DNA from 2 places in the Streptomyces sp. NPDC058674 genome. Region 1 is predicted to be linked to the other one. Evidence: predicted binding sites of a transcription regulator. Region 1 holds the regulator's gene; the other holds the start of a gene.
The links. Region 1 encodes HrcA, which represses chaperone genes, less so after heat shock. Its sites were predicted from a motif close to TTNGCACTCNGNNNNNCNGAGTGCNAA; they were not measured.
Positions count from the first base shown of each region.

Region 2: the regulator HrcA is predicted to act here: its motif matches at 8,376-8,402, upstream of groES (co-chaperone GroES).

Region 1 is NZ_JBHXSC010000054.1:16,481-25,885, reverse strand. Features, by position in the region: gene ACFWU6_RS24570 (PfkB family carbohydrate kinase) at 1-370, opposite strand, end outside; partial or broken gene ACFWU6_RS24565 (MFS transporter) at 564-860, shown strand; gene ACFWU6_RS24560 (ribonuclease Z) at 1,164-2,072, opposite strand; gene ACFWU6_RS24555 (histidine triad nucleotide-binding protein) at 2,076-2,435, opposite strand; gene ACFWU6_RS24550 (16S rRNA (uracil(1498)-N(3))-methyltransferase) at 2,608-3,351, opposite strand; gene ACFWU6_RS24545 (nitronate monooxygenase) at 3,348-4,439, opposite strand; gene dnaJ (molecular chaperone DnaJ) at 4,583-5,719, opposite strand; gene hrcA (heat-inducible transcriptional repressor HrcA) at 5,720-6,736, opposite strand; gene ACFWU6_RS24530 (MBL fold metallo-hydrolase) at 6,874-7,602, shown strand; gene ACFWU6_RS24525 (DUF3097 domain-containing protein) at 7,631-8,431, shown strand; gene hemW (radical SAM family heme chaperone HemW) at 8,505-9,405, opposite strand, start outside.
Region 2 is NZ_JBHXSC010000079.1:16,971-26,375, reverse strand. Features, by position in the region: gene guaB (IMP dehydrogenase) at 1-205, opposite strand, end outside; gene ACFWU6_RS29410 (sigma-70 family RNA polymerase sigma factor) at 380-1,009, opposite strand; gene ACFWU6_RS29405 (response regulator transcription factor) at 1,368-1,979, opposite strand; gene ACFWU6_RS29400 (WhiB family transcriptional regulator) at 2,359-2,685, shown strand; gene ACFWU6_RS29395 (LysR family transcriptional regulator) at 2,801-3,700, opposite strand; gene ACFWU6_RS29390 (MOSC domain-containing protein) at 3,798-4,493, shown strand; gene ACFWU6_RS29385 (SDR family NAD(P)-dependent oxidoreductase) at 4,503-5,276, shown strand; gene ACFWU6_RS29380 (ester cyclase) at 5,357-6,055, shown strand; gene groL (chaperonin GroEL) at 6,161-7,789, opposite strand; gene groES (co-chaperone GroES) at 7,926-8,234, opposite strand; gene ACFWU6_RS29365 (FtsW/RodA/SpoVE family cell cycle protein) at 8,528-9,405, shown strand, end outside.

The DNA of each region.
Region 1 (9,405 bases):
AGACCGTGACCGGGCTGTGCCAGCCGGGGATCGTGCGCGACATCGACAGGTCGATGCCCTCGCCCTGCTCCAACGCGTCCCAGCAGTACTCGCCGTAGTGGTCGTCCCCGAAGGCGGCGGCCAGGGAGGTGCGCAGGCCGAGGCGGGCCAGGGCGGTGGCCATGTTGGCGACGCCGCCGGGGCTCGATCCCATGCCCCGCGCCCAGGACTCCGTGCCCCGCACCGGAGCCGAGTCGAGGCCGGTGAAGATGATGTCGAGGAAGACCGTTCCGGTCAGGAAGACGTCGCAGCCGGGTTCCTGGGGGTCGCGCAGCGGGCCGAGCGGGTCCACGGCGGCTGAGCGGCTGTCGATGCTGTCCCTACTGGTCACGGTGTACTCCCCGTTGCTCTTGGAGGGTCGTTTCTGCGCGCGGGTGTTCGGTGGAAAGCTGCCAGCTCTGCCCGCTCCGGACGGTACCAAAACCCAGTGTGGCGCAGATCACCACAGGAGCGCTCTTCTCCTCAACTCGGGCCGCTCGATAGACAGGGGCCCCGCTCATTCTGCGGCGGCTCCCCCGCACCACGAGGCCGCGGGCTTCCCCGGCATGGGGCTGGTCCTGGGCGGGCTGCTGCTGGCCGTGGCCGGGCCGATGGCCGCCGTGGCCCTGCACGCGGGCGGGCGCCCGCTGACCGCCGGGTCCGTCCGCCGGCGCGGCGGCGCCCCCGCCGCGGTCCTGGCGGCCGGTGCGGGCACCCCGTCGGGCGCGGTGCCGCGCGTGGGCGCCGTGGAGCTGGAGGTCGCGGAGATCCGGCTCCGCCGCGCCCCCCGCCGGACCCTGCTGCGCTCCCCGGCGGCCCGCCGTCCCCGCCAGCGGGCCTGACGGCGGTCCACGGCTCCGGCCCGCCCCGCCCGGGGGCGCACGCACCGCCGGGAAACCGCGCGGGAGCGACCGGTCCCGCCGGCTCCGGCACGAAAACCCGGCCCGGGAACCAACCGCAGCGCCCGGCCCCGCCGGGTCCACGGACCCCGCCGGGGCATCGGCACGGCAACCCGGCACGGGGAGCGGGCCCGAAGACCGGCACGACGGCGCCGGGCCCCGCCCCGCCCCGCCTACGGCCCCCGCCGACTCCGGCACGGCAACCCGGCACGGGAACCGGCACGACGGCGCCCGGCCCCGCCGGGGCTACGGACCCCGCCGGGGCATCGGCACCCGGGCCAGGTCCGCCGCCACCGTCAGCTCCCCTTCGAATCCCGCCGCCCTCGCCTGCCGCTCGAACTCCGAGGGGTCGGAGTACCGCTGCGAGAAGTGCGTGAGCACCAGGTGCCGCACGCCCGCCTCCCGTGCCACCCGCGCCGCCTGACCCGCGGTCAGGTGTCCGTGGTCGGTGGCCAGCCGGACGTCCTCGTCGAGGAAGGTCGACTCGATCACGAGCATGTCGCAGCCCGCGGCGAGCTCCGCCACCCCGTCGCACAGCCTGGTGTCCATGACGAAGGCGAACCGCTGGCCGGTCCTGGTCTCGCTGACCATGTCCAGGGTGGTCTCCCCGAGGCGCCCCTCCCGCTGGAGCCGCCCCACATCCGGTCCCTTGATCCCGTGCCGCGCGAGCAGCTCCGGCACCATCCGCCGGCCGTCCGGTTCGGTGAGCCGGTAGCCGAAGGACTCCACCGGATGCGAGAGCGGACGCGCCTCCAGCGTGTACGAGTCCTCCCGCGCCAGGACCCCGCCCCCGGCCACGGGCTCCTCGCGCAGCGCCACCGTCTCCCGGTAGGCCGTCGCGTACCGCAGCCGGTCGAAGAACTGCTGCCCGGACGCCGGGTAGTGCGCGGTCACCGGGTGCGGGACCCGGTCCAGGTTGATCCGCTGGATCACCCCGGCCAGCCCCAGGCTGTGGTCGCCGTGGAAGTGCGTGACGCAGATCCGGTTGATGTCGTGCGCGGCCACCCCGGCCCGGAGCATCTGGCGCTGGGTGCCCTCGCCCGGGTCGAAGAGGATGCCCTGCCCGTCCCAGCGCAGCAGGTAGCCGTTGTGGTTGCGGTGGCGGGTGGGCACCTGGCTGGCGGTGCCCAGCACCACGAACTCGCGTACGGACACGCTCTATCCGGGGGGCCACTCGAGGCCGCGGCCCCCGAGGACGTGCGCGTGCGCGTGGAAGACGGTCTGGCCGGCGCCGGCGCCGGTGTTGAAGACGATCCGGTAGCCCTGGCCGTCGACCTTCTCGTCGGCCGCGACCTGCCCGGCCTCGCGCAGCACGTCGGCGGCGATCCCCGGCTCGGCGGCGGCGAGCGAGGCCGCGTCCGGATAGTGCGCCTTGGGGATGACGAGCACGTGCGTCGGCGCCTTCGGGGTGATGTCCCGGAAGGCGAGGGTGGTCTCGGTCTCCCGGACCACGGTCGCCGGGACGTCCCCTGTGACGATCTTGCAGAACAGGCAGTCGGCCTGCGGTTCCCCGGCCATTGGTGCGCCTTTCGTGACGGTGATCGGTCCGGGCATCGTATCCAGCCCGGGTCCGTCCAGGACGAGCGGCCGCTGCCGAGGAGCCGCGGCCGCGCGAGCTATGGCCGCGCGAGCTACGGCTCGCGCAGACCGCGGCCCCCGCGGACTGCCGCCCGCCCGCGCGACCCGAGCGTCAGGACCAGCGCCCCGTGCGCGCGAGCAGGACCGCCGTCGCCGCGGTGCCCGCCGTGGAGGTGCGCAGGACCGAGCGCCCCAGCCGGTACGGGTGGGCGCCAGCCGCGGCGAACGCCGCGAGCTCCTCCGGGGACACCCCGCCCTCCGGGCCGACCACCAGCACGACGGAGCCCGCCTCCGGGAGGGCCGCCGCGGCCAGGGCCTCGGAGGGGGTGTCGCGGTCCTCGTGGAGGACCATCGCCAGGTCGGCGTCGGCCAGCAGCCCCGCCACCTGCTTGGTGGACAGGGCCTCCGCCACCTCCGGGAAGCGGACCCGGCGCGACTGCTTGCCCGACTCGCGGGCCGTGGCCCGCCACTTGGCCAGCGACTTGGCGCCCCGGTCGCCGCGCCACTGCGTGATGCAGCGCGAGGCCTGCCACGGCACGATCGCGTCCACGCCCGTCTCGGTCATGGTCTCGACGGCCACCTCGCCGCGGTCGCCCTTGGGCAGGGCTTGGACCACGGTGATCCGGACGGCCGGCTCGGCTTCCTCGAAGACGCCGGACACGGTCACGACCAGCCGGTCCTTGCCCTCGGCCGCCTTCACCACGGCCTCGGCCCAGCGCCCCCGGCCGTCCGCGAGGACGACGGCCTCGCCCGGGTTCAGCCGCTTGACCGACACCGCGTGCCGGCCCTCCGGGCCGTCCAGGACGAACTCCGGCCCCGCGGGGACCTCTTCGACCACGAACACCGGGGCGGTCATGACGCACTCCTCATCTGCATGGCTTTCAACGTGCTCTGCGCCTCGGCCAGTTCGGCCGCCAGCACCTCCATCAGCTCCCCGGCCGGCAGCCTCCGCGCCAGCCGGTGGCCCTGGCCCGCCCACAGGGCCATGCCCTGCGGGTCCCCGGCCGCGGCGGCCGCCTTGCGCAGCCCCGAGGTCAGGTGGTGGACCTGCGGGTACGCGGCCGGGGCGTACGGTCCGTGCTCGCGCATGAACCGGTTGACCAGCCCCCGCGCGGGCCGCCCGGAGAACGCCCGGGTCAGCTCCGTCCGGACGAACAGCGGGTCCGTGAGCGCCTTCTTGTGCAGCGGGTGCGCGCCCGACTCCGGGCACGCCAGGAAGGCCGTCCCGAGCTGGGCCGCCACCGCGCCGGCCGTGAGCAGCGCCGCGATCTGCGAGCCGCGCATCAGGCCGCCCGCCGCGATGATCGGCAGGGCGACGGACTCCCGTACCTGGGCCACCAGCGCGAGCAGCCCGACGGACGCGGTGCCGTCGGCCTGCGGGTCGTCCCAGTGGGTGCCCTGATGCCCGCCGGCCTCCACGCCCTGGACGCAGAGCGCGTCGGCGCCCACCTCCTGCGCACTGCGGGCCTCGTCCACGGAGGTCACGGTGACCACCGTGTACGTACCGGCCTGGCGCAGGGCGGTGAGCGCGGCGCCGGACGGGCAGCCGAAGGTGAAGGAGACGACCGGCACCGGGTCTTCGAGGAGGATGGCGAGCTTGGCGTCGTAGCCGTCGTCGCAGGTGCCGATGATGTCGTCGTCGGCGAGGGAGACCCCGTACCAGTTCGCCTCGCCGGCCAGCTGTCCCCGGTAGGCCTCGACGGCGGCCGGGTCCACGTGCCCGGTCTGCGGCAGGAAGAGGTTGACGCCGAAGGGGCGCCGCGTGAGCGCGCGCACCTGCTTGATCTCCTGGTACATGCCGTCGGCGGTCTTGTATCCGCCGGCCAGGAAGCCCAGTCCGCCCGCCTCGCACACGGCCGCGGCGAGCGGCGGGCACGAAGCGCCGCCCGCCATGGGAGCCTGCACGATCGGATACGGGGAGAGACCGTTCGGTGCGGTGGACATGGACTGCATCGTGCCATGTCCGGCTCATCGCACCGAATCACGGCATTCGCCTGGCATAGTCCGCTTCCCGGCCGGCCCGGGAGGATGCGGCGAGCCCGGCCGGGGTCGTCCCCGGCCGGGCTCGTACGCAGGTCGCGGGCGCGTCAGCGGCCGTTGAAGGCGTCCTTCAGCCGGCTGAAGAGACCCTGCTGCCCGGGCGCGAACTGTCCCGTCGGCCGCTCCTCGCCGCGCAGCTTGGCCAGCTGGCGCAGCAGCTCCTCCTGCTGGGCGTCGAGCTTGCTCGGGGTGGTGACCTCGACGTGCACGATCAGGTCGCCGCGCCCGCCGCCGCGCAGGTGCGTGACGCCGCGCCCGTGCAGCGGGATCGCCTGGCCGGACTGGGTGCCGGGCCGGATGTCGATCTCCTCCAGGCCGTCCAGCGTCTCCAGCGGGCACTTGGTGCCCAGTGAGGCCGCCGTCATCGGGATGGTGACCGTGCAGTGCAGATCGTCCCCGCGGCGCTGGAACGTCGAGTGCGGCAGCTCGTGGATCTCCACGTACAGATCGCCGGCGGGACCGCCGCCGGGGCCGACCTCGCCCTCGCCCGCGAGCTGGATGCGGGTGCCGTTCTCGACGCCGGCCGGGATCTTGACCGTCAGGCTGCGACGGGAGCGGACCCGGCCGTCGCCCGCGCACTCGGGGCAGGGCGTCGGGACGACGGTGCCGAAGCCCTGGCACTGCGGGCAGGGGCGCGAGGTCATGACCTGGCCCAGGAAGGACCGGGTGACCTGCGAGACCTCACCGCGGCCGCGGCACATGTCACACGTCTGCGCCGAGGTGCCGGGTGCGGCGCCCTCGCCGGAGCAGGTGGTGCACACGACGGCCGTGTCGACCTGGATGTCCTTGGTCGTCCCGAAGGCCGCCTCGTCCAGCTCCAGGTCCAGGCGGATCATGGCGTCCTGGCCCCGGCGGGTCCGTGAGCGCGGGCCGCGCTGCTGGCTCTGGCCGAAGAAGGCGTCCATGATGTCGGAGAAGTTGCCGAAGCCACCCGCCCCGAAACCGCCCGCGCCGCCGCCGCCCGAGGAGGACAGCGGATCGCCGCCGAGGTCGTAGACCTGCTTCTTCTGCGGGTCCGAGAGCACCTCGTACGCCGCGTTGATCTCCTTGAAACGCTCTTGCGTCTTGGGATCGGGGTTCACATCCGGGTGCAGCTCGCGCGCAAGCCGCCGGAATGCCTTCTTGATCTCGTCCTGGGAGGCGTCGCGGCGCACGCCGAGAACGGCGTAGTAGTCCGTGGCCACTTACGACTCCGCCAGGATCTGTCCGACGTAACGTGCCACTGCGCGTACCGCTCCCATCGTTCCGGGGTAATCCATGCGGGTCGGTCCGACCACGCCGAGTTTGGCGACGGATTCGCCGCCCGAACCGTAACCGACCGAGACGACGGACGTGGAGTTCAGTCCCTCGTAGGCATTCTCATGCCCGATCCGTACGGCCATTCCCGACTCACTGGCCTCGCCCAGCAGCTTGAGGAGCACGACCTGCTCCTCCAGCGCCTCGAGCACCGGCCTGATCGTCAGGGGAAAATCGTGTCCGAAGCGGGTGAGATTGGCGGTTCCGCCGATCATCAGCCGCTCTTCGGCCTCCTCGACCAGGGTTTCGAGGAGCGTCGCGAGCACGGTGGAAACCGTGCCGCGGTCCTCCGCCTCGAAGGATTCGGGCAGGTCCTGGACGAGCGGGGGCACATCGGTGAAGCGGCGCCCGACGACGCGGCTGTTGAGCCGGGCCCGCAGGTCCGCGAGCGAGGTGTCCGCGAAAGGGGCCTGGCAGTCGATGAGCCGCTGCTCGACGCGCCCGGTGTCCGTGATCAGTACGAGCATCAGCCGGGCCGGGGCCAGCGACAGCAGCTCGACGTGGCGCACGGTGGAGCGCGTCAGCGAGGGGTACTGGACGACGGCGACCTGCCGGGTGAGCTGCGCGAGCAGCCGCACCGTGCGGCCGACCACGTCGTCGAGGTCCACGGCGCCGTCGAGGAAGTTCTGGATGGCCCGGCGCTCGGGGGTCGACAGCGGTTTGACCCCCGCCAGCCGGTCGACGAAGAGCCGGTAGCCCTTGTCCGTGGGGATGCGGCCGGCGCTGGTGTGGGGCTGGGCGATGTAGCCCTCCTCCTCCAGCACGGCCATGTCGTTGCGCACGGTGGCGGGCGAGACGCCGAGCCGGTGCCGCTCGGTCAGCGCCTTGGAGCCGACCGGCTCCTCCGTCCCGACGTAGTCCTGGACGATGGCGCGCAGGACTTCGAGTCTGCGTTCACTGAGCATCGCGCACACCTCCAGCTGTGGTCCGTTGCCGCGGTCGTTTGGCACTCTGGGAGTTCGAGTGCCAGAGATCCCCCGCTCAGTGTACGGCCGGGTGGTCAGACCCTGGCAAGGGCGGCCCGCCAAGGTAGCGTCGCCGCATGGACGTGCGTTGGGAAGAGGCGGGCTGGGAACGGCTGACCGGACGGACCGGACGGCGCCGCCTTCCGGTGTGGGACTGCACGGTGGGGCTGGTGGTGGGCGACGACGCGGTGCTCCTCGTCGACCCGGGCTCGTCCCTGCGGGAGGGCGCCCGGGTCCGCGCGGAGGCGGAGCGCCTGACGGGCCGGCGCGTGACCCATATCGCATTCACGCACGGTCATTTCGATCACGTGCTGGGTGCGGCCGCCTTCTCCGGGGCCGAGGTGTACGCGGCGGTCGGGCTGGACTCCGTACTGGACAACACCGGGCGCGAGCAGCTGCGGCAGTCCGCCGTGGGGCACGGTCTCGCGGAGGCGGAGGCGGCGCAGGCCGTGGAGGTGCTGGTGCTCCCCCGGCACCCGGTGTCCGGCGAGTGGACGCTGGAGCTGGGCGGGGTGCGGGTGCTGCTGGCCAATGTGGGACCGGGGCACACGGGGCACGACCTGGCGGTCTTCGTGCCGGGCGAGCGGGAGGTGGCCTTCTGCGGGGACCTGGTCGAGGAGTCCGGCGAGCCGCAGGCGGGCCGGGACGCCGTGCCGTCGCGCTGGCCCGAGGCACTGGACCGGGTGCTCGCCCTCGGCGGTGACGACGCCCTGTACGTGCCGGGTCACGGAGCGGTGGTCGACGCGGCGTTCGTCCGCGTGCAACGCGCCGCACTGGCCGTGCGTTTCGGCGTGTCGGGGGCGTGAGCGCCGCGGCTCTCCTAGTGTCGGCCGGATGCGCGAGTACTCCCCCGACCTGACCCCGCAGTGGAAGCGCCCCCGGGCCGTGCCGGAGGTGGCGGCCGAGCCCGACCTGGTGGTCGAGGTGGCCGGTACGGACTTCTGCGGTGCGGTGGTGGGCTGCGAGGCGGGCACGGTCACCCTGGAGGACCGCTTCGGCAAGCGCCGGGTGTTCCCCATGGAGCCCGCCGCCTTCCTGCTCGACGGCGCGGTGGTCACGCTGGTCCGCCCGGCCCGGGGCCCGGCGGCCCCCTCCCGTACGGCGTCCGGGTCGATCGCCGTGCCGGGGGCGCGCGCCCGGGTGGCGCGGGCGGGCCGGATCTACGTCGAGGGCCGGCACGACGCCGAGCTGGTGGAGCGGGTCTGGGGCGACGACCTGCGGATCGAGGGCGTGGTGGTGGAGTACCTGGAGGGCATCGACGACCTCCCGGCCGTCGTGGCGCAGTTCGGTCCGGCCCCGGACGCGCGGCTGGGCATCCTGGTGGACCACTTGGTGCCGGGGTCGAAGGAGTCCCGCATCGCGGCCTCGGTGACCTCCCCGCACGTCCTGATCGCGGGCCACCCGTACGTGGACGTCTGGCAGGCGGTGAAGCCGTCCGCGCTGGGCATCGGCGCCTGGCCGGTGGTGCCGCGCGGGCAGGACTGGAAGACGGGTGTCTGCCGGGCGCTGGGCTGGCCGGAGAACACCGGCGCCGCCTGGCAGCACATCCTGTCGCGGGTGACCTCGTACAAGGACCTCGAGCCGACGCTGCTGGGCCGCGTCGAGGAACTGATCGACTTCGTGACGGCCCCCTAGGCCCTGTCGTCCACGCCGGAACCGCGCCGCGGGGGCCCGGTCGGCCGACCGGGTCCCGCGCCGCGGGGCGCGGTCAGTCGACCAGGTCCCGCACCACGGCGTCGGCCAGGAGCCGCCCGCGCAGGGTGAGGACCGCGCTCCCGGCCTCGTACGGAACGGGCTCCAGCAGGCCGTCGGCCAGGGCGCGGCGGGACGCCGCCAGGCCCGCCGGGGCCAGCAGCGACAGCGGGCAGCCCTCCAGCAGCCGCAGCTCCAGCAGGATGCGCTCCACGCGCCGGTCCTCCGCCGAGAGCAGTTCGCGCCCGGCGCCCGGGGACCGGCCCCCGGCCAGGGCGGCGGCGTAGGCGCCGGGGTGCTTCACGTTCCACCAGCGGACCCCGCCGACGTGCGAGTGCGCTCCGGGCCCCGCTCCCCACCAGTCGGCCCCGCGCCAGTACAGCTCGTTGTGCAGGCAGCGCCCGGCCTCGGTGGTGGCCCAGTTCGACACCTCGTACCAGTGGTAGCCGGCCTGGGCCATGACCTCGTCGGCGATCAGGTACCGGTCGGCGTGGACGTCGTCGTCCGTCATCGGGACCTCACCGCGGCGGATCCGCCGGGCGAGCTGCGTCCCCTCCTCCACGATCAGCGCGTAGGCGCTGACGTGATCGGGGCCGGCTCCGATGGCCGCCGACAGGGACGCGCGCCAGTCGTCGTCGCTCTCGCCGGGGGTCCCGTAGATCAGGTCGAGGTTGACGTGCTCGAAGCCGGCCGCACGCGCCTCCGCGACGCAGGCCTCGGGGCGCCCGGGCGTGTGCGTGCGGTCGAGCACCTTCAGGACGTGCTGCCTGGCGCTCTGCATGCCGAAGGAGACCCGGTTGAAGCCGCCTGCGCGCAGCTCCGCGAGGTACTGCGGGTTCACCGACTCCGGGTTGGCCTCGGTGGTGATCTCGGCGTCCTCGGCCAGGCCGAACTCGTCCCGGACGGCGGCGAGCATC
Region 2 (9,405 bases), on a different contig from region 1:
GGGCCATCGCGATGGCCATGCGGGCCTCGGTGACCTTGTCCATGGCGGCGGACAGCAGCGGAACGTTCACCCGGACGTTCCGCGAGATGAGGGAAGAGGTGTCGATCGCGTCAGGCGACATGTCCGACGCGCCCGGCAGCAGCAGCACGTCGTCGTAGGTCAGTCCGAGCGTGGCGAATTTGTCGGGCACTCCGTCGGCGGTCATGACACCTTCCCAATGGTCTTGCTAAGCGCGGATGTCCATGCTAACGGGATACCGCAGCGTCTCATTCCACGACGAAGACCGGGCTGAAGTTTCGTCGCTTCCTACGAGGCGGGGATCACCGCAAGGTCGGCCGCACACCTCGCCGCGCGCCCGCGGCGCCGCCCCGCACACGGCTCACTGTTCGGCGAGCGCCCGGAGTCGGCTGAGCGCCCGGTGCTGGGCCACCCGCACCGCGCCGGGCGACATGCCGAGCATCTGCCCGGTCTCCTCGGCGGTCAGCCCGACGGCCACCCGCAGGACGAGGAGCTCGCGCTGGTTCTCCGGGAGGTTGGCCAGCAGCTTCTTGGCCCAGGCGGCGTCGCTGCTGAGCAGCGCCCGCTCCTCCGGACCCAGCGAGTCGTCCGGGCGCTCGGGCATCTCGTCGGACGGCACGGCCGTGCTGCCCGGATGCCTCATCGCGGCCCGCTGCAGGTCCGCGACCTTGTGCGCGGCGATGGCGAAGACGAAGGCCTCGAACGGCCGCCCGGTGTCCCGGTAGCGCGGCAGGGCCATCAGGACCGCGACGCAGACCTCCTGCGCCAGGTCCTCCACGAAGTGACGAGCGTCACCCGGAAGGCGTGACAGCCGGCTGCGGCAGTAGCGGATCGCGAGGGGGTGCACGAAGGCGAGCAGGTCGTGCGTGGCTTGTTCGTCGCCCTCGACCGCCCGGCGTACGAGCGCGCTGACGGCCCCGGCACTGCCGCCTTTGGCGGCGCCGGTGGGGCCTGTGGCCGCGGGTGACCCCAGGGCCTCGTCGTCGCGCATCAATCCATGGTGCCTTGGCGCCGGAGAATCCGCGGCACCGTGGCCCCGGTTGTGCATCGAAGCGTTATGAGCGGGTGCGCCGGAACTCATACTCTGCGCCTCCCCTCCCGCTCGGCCGAATGGTCCCCGAGGACGGGGACCCCACATCTCCAAGAATGTGGCACACCCTCAAGGATGCGGCATCGCGCACGAAGCGACACGTCCCCCGGATCGTGACCCGCCGATTCCCGGGTGCGCACCGGGTGCGGAGAGGCGGGTACGGCGGGACGGGTCCGGCGTACGCCGCCCCGCCCGCCGGAGGCGGACGGGACCTCTCGGGGCGGTCCGCCGACGGCGGACCCGTCCGCGACCCGTGCGGTCAGCGCACCAGGCCCCAGCGGAAGCCGAGGGCCACGGCGTGCGCCCGGTCGGAGGCGCCGAGCTTCTTGAACAGCCTGCGGGCGTGCGTTTTGACCGTGTCCTCGGAGAGGAAGAGCTCGCGCCCGATCTCCGCATTGGACCGGCCGTGGCTCATGCCCTCCAGCACCTGGATCTCGCGCGCGGTGAGCGTGGGTGCGGCGCCCATCTCGGCCGAGCGGAGCCGGCGCGGGGCCAGTCGCCAGGTCGGGTCGGCGAGGGCCTGGGTGACCGTGGCCCGCAACTCGGCGCGCGAGGCGTCCTTGTGCAGGTAGCCCCGGGCACCGGCGGCGACCGCGAGGGCCACGCCGTCCAGGTCCTCGGCGACCGTCAGCATGATGATGCGGGCCCCCGGGTCGGCGGACAGGAGGCGGCGGACCGTCTCGACACCGCCGAGGCCGGGCATCCGGACATCCATCAGGATCAGGTCGGAGCGGTCGGCACCCCAGCGGCGGAGGACCTCCTCGCCGTTGGCAGCCGTCGTCACACGCTCGACGCCGGGCACGGTGGCAACCGCGCGGCGGAGCGCCTCTCGGGCAAGCGGGGAATCGTCGCAGACGAGGACGGATGTCATGACCGCCCTCCGCAGCTGCTGATGCGCGTCACCTTGAGCCTCCAGGCTGGTACGTATCGTCACCTGTGCGGTCGATGCCCCCGGACGCCCGTCCGAGAACTTATTGGTTCAACCGCCTTCGCACTCTCAACGATGGTCACTCGAAAGAGTTACGGGTCGGACGGACACCTTCGGCACTCTACGTGAGGAAGCGATCACGGTGCAGGAGCCACGCGCAACTTGTCCTCCGTCTGGAGCTATGCCCTATTTGGCGGCTTTCCTTCCGTTCGGCACGTGTCTGAGGCTAGATTCCCAATAGGTCATATTTACATCTACTCAGACAGTAGATGTGGAGACATGGACCCTATCCGCCTCAGTACCGGCACCAAGAGGACTACCCATGGCAGATTTCTCACGGCTCCCCGGACCGAACGCCGACCTCTGGGACTGGCAGCTGCTCGCCGCCTGCCGCGGGGTCGACAGCTCCCTCTTCTTCCACCCGGAAGGCGAGCGGGGCGCGGCCAGGAGTGCGCGCGAGACCTCGGCTAAAGAGGTCTGCATGCGCTGCCCGGTGCGTTCGGAATGCGCCGCGCACGCCCTGGCCGTCCGCGAGCCCTACGGGGTGTGGGGCGGCCTCACCGAGGACGAGCGCGAGGAGCTGATGGGCCGCGCGCGGCACCGCCTGATCCCCGCGTCGACCGTGATCGGACCGATCACGCCGCACTGACCGGACTCCCGGGAAACGCCGAAGGAACGTTTCTTCGAAGGTCGGCGCGCCCGTCGCGCCGGCCTTCCCCGGCCGGGGCGCCACCCGTCCGGCCGAACGCACCGCCGTGCGTGCGTCAGCGCGCGGCGGCCCGCACCAGCTCGGCCAGGGTCGCGGCCACGGCCGGGACCCGGGCCAGGTCGGGCAGGGTCAGCGCCACGACCTCCCGCTCGACGGCCGGCTCCACGGCCACGGTGCTCACGCCCTTGGCCCGTACGGACTCCACCGCCAGCTCCGGCAGCACCGCCACGCCCAGCCCGGCGCCGACCAGTCCGACCACGGCGGGGTAGTCATCGGTGGCGAAGTCGATGCGCGGGGTGAAGCCCGCGCCCTCGCACACCTCCACCAGATGGCGGCGGCAGCGCGGGCACCCGGCGATCCACGGCTCGTCGGCCAGCTCCGCCATGCCCACGCGCTCGGCCCCGGCCAGCCGGTGCCCCTCGGGGACCAGCCCGACGAGCCGGTCGGTGAGCAGCGGCCGGACCACCAGGTCCTCCCACTCCGCGGCCGATCCGGCGGACCCGCCGTACCGGAAGGCCAGCGCGACGTCGCAGTCGCCCTCGCGCAGCATCTCCACGGACCGCGGCGGTTCCGCCTCGACGAGGGAGATGCGGGTCCCGGGGTGCTCGGCGCGCATCGCCGCGAGCGCCGTCGGCACCAGGGTGGAGCTGCCGCTGGGGAAGGACACCAGCCGGACCCGGCCGGCGCGCAGCCCGGCGATGGCCGCGACCTCCTCCTCGGCGGCGGTCAGTCCGGCAAGAATCCCCGCGGCGTGCCGGACCAGGGCCTCGCCCGCCTGGGTGAGCCGCATCTCGCGGCCGGTGCGGATGAGCAGCGGGGTGCCGGCCGACTGCTCCAGCGCCTTCATCTGCTGGGAGACGGCGGGCTGGGTGCAGCCCAGTTCGCGGGCGGCCGCGGAAAAGGAGCCCGTCCCGGCGACGGCGCGCAGGACGCGGAGATGACGTGCCTCGATCACCCCACGAGCATAAGCCCTGCTTTGATTCCGGTGCGAATATCCGCGCGACTCTTTGGGGCCGGTGGTCGCTCGGCTAGCGTGTGTCCGCATGGGCTCCATGCATCTGATCTCCGTGAACCTCGGCCGGGCCACGGCCGTCGACTACAGCGACGCCCCGGACGGGCTGACCGGCATGGGCAAGCGCCCCGTCCCGGGGCCGGTCCGGGTGTCCGCCCCCGGCCCGAGGGCCGCCGGCGCCGGCAGCGGCCTGGAGGGCGACGCGGTCTGCGACCGGCGCCACCACGGCGGCGACCACCAGGCCGTGTACGCGTACGCCCGCGAGGAACTGGACTGGTGGGAGCGCGAGCTGGGCCGCGAGCTGCCCGCCGGGACCTTCGGCGAGAACCTCACCACCAGCGGGGTGGACGTGAGCGGCGCGCTGCTCGGCGAGCGCTGGCGGGTGGGGCCCGAACTGGTCCTGGAGGTGTCCTCCACCCGCATCCCGTGCCGGACCTTCCAGGGGGTGATGGGCGTGCCCGGCTGGGTCAAGCGGTTCACCCGGGAGCGCCGTCCGGGTGCGTACCTGCGGGTGGTCCGCGAGGGCCGGATCTCCCCCGGCGACGGGATCGAGGTCCTGCACCGCCCGGAGCACGAGGTGACCTCGGCGTTCCTGTTCCGCGCCTGGACCACCGAGCGCGTGCTGCTGCCGCGCGTGCTCGCGGCGGGCGAGGCCCTGGCGCCCGAGGTGCGCGAGACCGCGCTCGCGTACGCGCGCAAGCACGGGGCACGCCGGGCCGTCACCCCGGGCGGCTAGGTTGCGCCTATGACGACTGCGTTGATTACGGGATCCACGGCGGGCATCGGCGCCGCCTTCGCCCGGCGGCTCGCCGCCCAGGGCCACAACCTCGTGCTGGTGGCACGGGACACCAAGCGGCTCGGCGCCCAGGCGACCGAGCTGCACGACCGGCACGGCATCGAGGCCGAGGTGCTGGTCGCCGACCTCTCCACGGAGCAGGGCATCGCGGCGGTCGAGGAGCGGCTGGCCGACCGGACGCACCCGGTCGACCTGCTGGTGAACAACGCCGGCTTCGGCAACAAGGGCCGCTACCTCGACGTCTCCATGGCCGACGAGCTGACCATGCTGAAGGTGCACGTCGAGGCCGTCCTGCGGCTGACCTCGGCCGCCTGCGCGTCGATGCGCTCGCGCGGCCGCGGCGGCGTGATCAACGTGGCCTCGGTGGCGGCCTTCCTGCCGCGCGGCACGTACGGGGCCAGCAAGGCCTGGGTCGTGCAGTTCACCCAGGGCGCGGCGAAGGACCTGGCGGGTTCCGGGGTGCGCCTGATGGCGCTGTGCCCGGGGTTCGTGCGGACGGAGTTCCACGAGCGGGCCGGGATGGGCACCGACAACATCCCGGGCTGGTTGTGGCTGGACGCCGACAAGCTGGTGACCGCGGCCCTGGCCGACCTGGCCCGGGGCAAGTCCGTGTCGATCCCGGACCCGCGGTACAAGGCGCTGATGAGCGTGGTGAAGCTGACTCCGCGCGGCCTGCTGGGCGGGGTGTCCTCGCGCACGGGGCGCAAGTACGGCCCCCAGTAGGCACGGGAGCGAACAAACCCGCCGAACGGGTGAAACCTACCTAAACTGGAGGTGTCCCATCCACCGCGGGAGGCGACACGATGACATTCGTGCAAGTGATCGATTACGAGACCATGCGGTTCGACGAGATGAACGCCCTCATCGACCGCTACGCGGAGCGGACGAGCGGTCGGCGCACGGTCACCCACACCATGATCGGCCGGGACCGCGAGTCCGGCTCGCACTACCTCGACCTCGTCGAGTTCCCGTCGTACGAGGAGGCCATGAAGAACTCCCGGCTCCCGGAGACGGACCAGATGTTCCAGGACATGGTGGCCCTCTGCGAGGGCATGCCGAAGTTCATGAACCTGGACGTGGTCCGCGACGAGCACCTCGACAAGCTCATCGTGCGGCGGGTCTTCGAGGACATCGCGGAGAAGGGCGACCTGGACGCCGTCGAGGAGTGCTTCGCCGCCGGATACGCCCACCACGACATCGTGGGCACCGGCGGCGGGGGCGACGGACGGGCCGCGTTCCGGCGCAGCGTGGCCATGTGGCGGGACGCCTTCGACTTCTCCTTCGACATGACGCGCCAGATCGCCGAGGGCGACTGCGTCACGACCCTGTGGGACTGGAAGGGCACCCACCAGGGCGAGTTCATGGGCGTCGCGCCGACCGGCAAGGAGGTCGCGATGTCGGGCTGCACGACCTTCCGGATGGAGAACGGCGAGATCGCGGAGGGCTGGTGGTACTACGACGCACCCGGCCTCATGCGGCAGATGGGCATGATGCCCGGCTAGCCGCCCCGACCAGCGCCCGGCACGGGGAAGCCCCGGTCACCCCCGCTTGGCAGCGGTGACCGGGGCTTTCTCGTGGAACGTGGAGCGTGGAGCGTGGAGCTGCGATCAGTGGCTGTGGCCGTGACCGTGGCCGTGACCGGCGTCGCCCTCGTCCTCCGCCGGCTTCTCGACGACCAGGGTCTCGGTCGTGAGCAGCAGGGAGGCGATGGAGGCGGCGTTCTCCAGCGCGGAACGGGTGACCTTCACCGGGTCGATGACGCCGGCCTTGACCAGGTCGCCGTACTCGCCGGTGGCGGCGTTGAAGCCCTGGCCCTTGTCGAGCTCCGCGACCTTCGCCGTGATGACGTAGCCCTCGAGGCCCGCGTTCTCGGCGATCCAGCGCAGCGGCTCGACGGCGGCGCGGCGCACGACCGCGACACCGGTGGCCTCGTCGCCGCTCAGGCCGAGGTTGCCCTCGAGGACCTTCACGGCGTGGACGAGCGCGGAGCCACCGCCGGAGACGATGCCCTCCTCGACCGCGGCGCGGGTCGCGGAGATGGCGTCCTCGAGACGGTGCTTCTTCTCCTTGAGCTCCACCTCGGTGGCGGCGCCGACCTTGATGACGCAGACGCCGCCGGCGAGCTTCGCCAGGCGCTCCTGCAGCTTCTCGCGGTCCCAGTCGGAGTCCGTGGACTCGATCTCGGCCTTGATCTGGTTGACACGGCCGACGACTTCCTCGTGGCTGCCGCCACCGTCGACGATGGTCGTGTCGTCCTTGGAGATCGTGACGCGGCGGGCGGTGCCCAGTACGTCCAGACCGGCCTGGTCGAGCTTGAGGCCGACCTCCTCGGCGATGACGGTCGCACCCGTGAGGGTGGCGATGTCCTGCAGCATCGCCTTGCGGCGGTCACCGAAGCCGGGGGCCTTGACGGCGACCGCGTTGAAGGTGCCGCGGATCTTGTTGACGACGAGCGTGGAGAGCGCCTCGCCCTCGACGTCCTCGGCGATGATCAGCAGCGGCTTGGAGGCGCCGGCCTGGATGACCTTCTCCAGCAGCGGCAGCAGGTCCTGGATCGAGGAGATCTTGCCCTGGTTGATCAGGATGTACGGGTCATCGAGGATGGCCTCCATACGCTCCTGGTCGGAGACCATGTACGGGGACAGGTAGCCCTTGTCGAAGGCCATGCCCTCGGTGAACTCCAGCTCCAGGCCGAAGGTGTTGGACTCCTCGACGGTGATGACACCGTCCTTGCCGACCTTGTCCATCGCCTCGGCGATGAGCTCGCCGACCTGCTGGTCCTGCGCGGAGAGCGCGGCCACGGCGGCGATGTCGGACTTGTCCTCGATCGGACGGGCGGTCGCGAGGAGCTCCTCGGACACGGCCTTGACCGCGGCGTCGATGCCCTTCTTCAGGGCGGCCGGGGACGCGCCCGCGGCGACGTTGCGCAGACCCTCGCGGACCAGCGCCTGGGCCAGCACGGTGGCGGTGGTGGTGCCGTCGCCCGCGATGTCGTTGGTCTTGGTCGCCACCTCCTTCACGAGCTGCGCGCCCAGGTTCTCGTACGGGTCGTCCAGCTCGACCTCGCGGGCGATGGTGACACCGTCGTTGGTGATGGTGGGGGCGCCGAACTTCTTGTCGATGACGACGTTGCGGCCGCGGGGGCCGATCGTCACCTTGACCGTGTCGGCAAGCTTGTTGACGCCGCGCTCGAGGGCGCGACGGGCGTCTTCGTCGAACTTCAGGATCTTCGGCATGGGAGCGGTTCAGTCCTCTCGTTGCGATCCTCGGCCGCTCACCGCGACCTCCACCGCCTAGAACGAACTGCGCCCCTCGCCGCCCGGCATCAGCAGGGTGACCAGGGGCGCAGCTCAAACAAAATCTGGAAGCGAATTACTTCTCGACGATCGCGAGCACGTCGCGGGCCGAGAGGACGAGGTATTCCTCGCCGCTGTACTTCACTTCGGTGCCGCCGTACTTGCTGTACAGCACGACGTCGCCGACGGAGACGTCCAGCGGAAGACGCTGGCCGTCCTCGAAGCGGCCCGGGCCAACCGCGAGGACGACGCCCTCCTGGGGCTTCTCCTTCGCGGTGTCCGGGATGACCAGGCCAGAGGCCGTGGTCTGCTCGGCGTCGAGCGGCTGGACCACAATGCGGTCCTCGAGCGGCTTGATGGCAACCTTGGAGCTGGCGGTCGTCACGATCCGACCTCCCCCTTCGGAGATCCGGGGTTAACTGTCTGAGGGCGACCAGGTCGATCCGTCGTCGCGGGTGCCGGACCTGCCTGTCGCTGTGTTGGCACTCGCCAGTGGTGAGTGCCAGGTGCGACACTATTCCGGCGATTAGCACTCGGTCAAGCGGAGTGCCAATTCTCGCCGCCGGTGGTGTCGTTCCGACCCCCTCCCCGACCCCCTCCCGCCCGCCCGCCGTGCGGTGCGAAGGAACCCCGGGGAGGACATCGACGTCGTAGATGATATGAAGATAAAGCCCCTCATTGCAGAGCAGATCGGACCCGCATCGGCCGCGGCCCCCGCCGCACCGGGCGCCGGCATCCCGTGCGCGGGCTGACCCCCTGACGGCGGCGGGCTCCCGCCGCCGCACCGAGGCGCTGCTCCTGGTCTTCGTCGTCGCCATCGCGACCCTCGGGCACGCGAGCGCGGGGCTCGCCATGAACGACGAGCTGCCGCCCAACCTGGCCGGCTTCACGATCAGCATGGCGCTGCTCTCCCTGGTGGGGCACCTGGGCGTGCGCCGCTTCGCGGCCCGCGCGGACCCGCTGGTCCTCCCCCTGGCGATGCTGCTGACCGGGCTCGGCCTGGTCCTCCTGCACCGCCTGGACCAGGGGTACATCGAGCGGTACGGCGCGGACGCGAACGCCCCGGGGCAGCTGTTGTGGACGGTGGTCGGGGTGGCCGCCTGCCTGGTGGTGCTGGGCCTGCTGCGCGACCACCGGCTGCTCCAGCGGTTCATCTACATCACCATGGCCGCGGCGCTGGTGCTGCTGATCGCACCGGCGTTCTTCGGCGCGGACACGTACGGCGCCAAGCGCTGGATCATCCTCTTCGGCTTCTCGCTCCAGCCCGGCGAGTTCGTGAAGATCATGATCGCGGTCTTCTTCGCCGGCTACCTGGTCGTCCACCGGGACTCGCTGGCCCTGACGGGCCGCAAGGTCCTGGGCGTGCGGCTGCCCCCGATGCGCCAGCTCGGCCCCATCGTCACGGTGTGGATCGTCTCGATGCTGGTGCTGGTCTTCGAGCGCGACCTCGGCACCTCGCTGATCTTCTTCGGCGTGTTCGTGGTCATGCTGTACGTCGCCACCGAGCGCACCGGCTGGATCGCGTGCGGCCTGGTCATGGCCTCGATCGGCGCCTT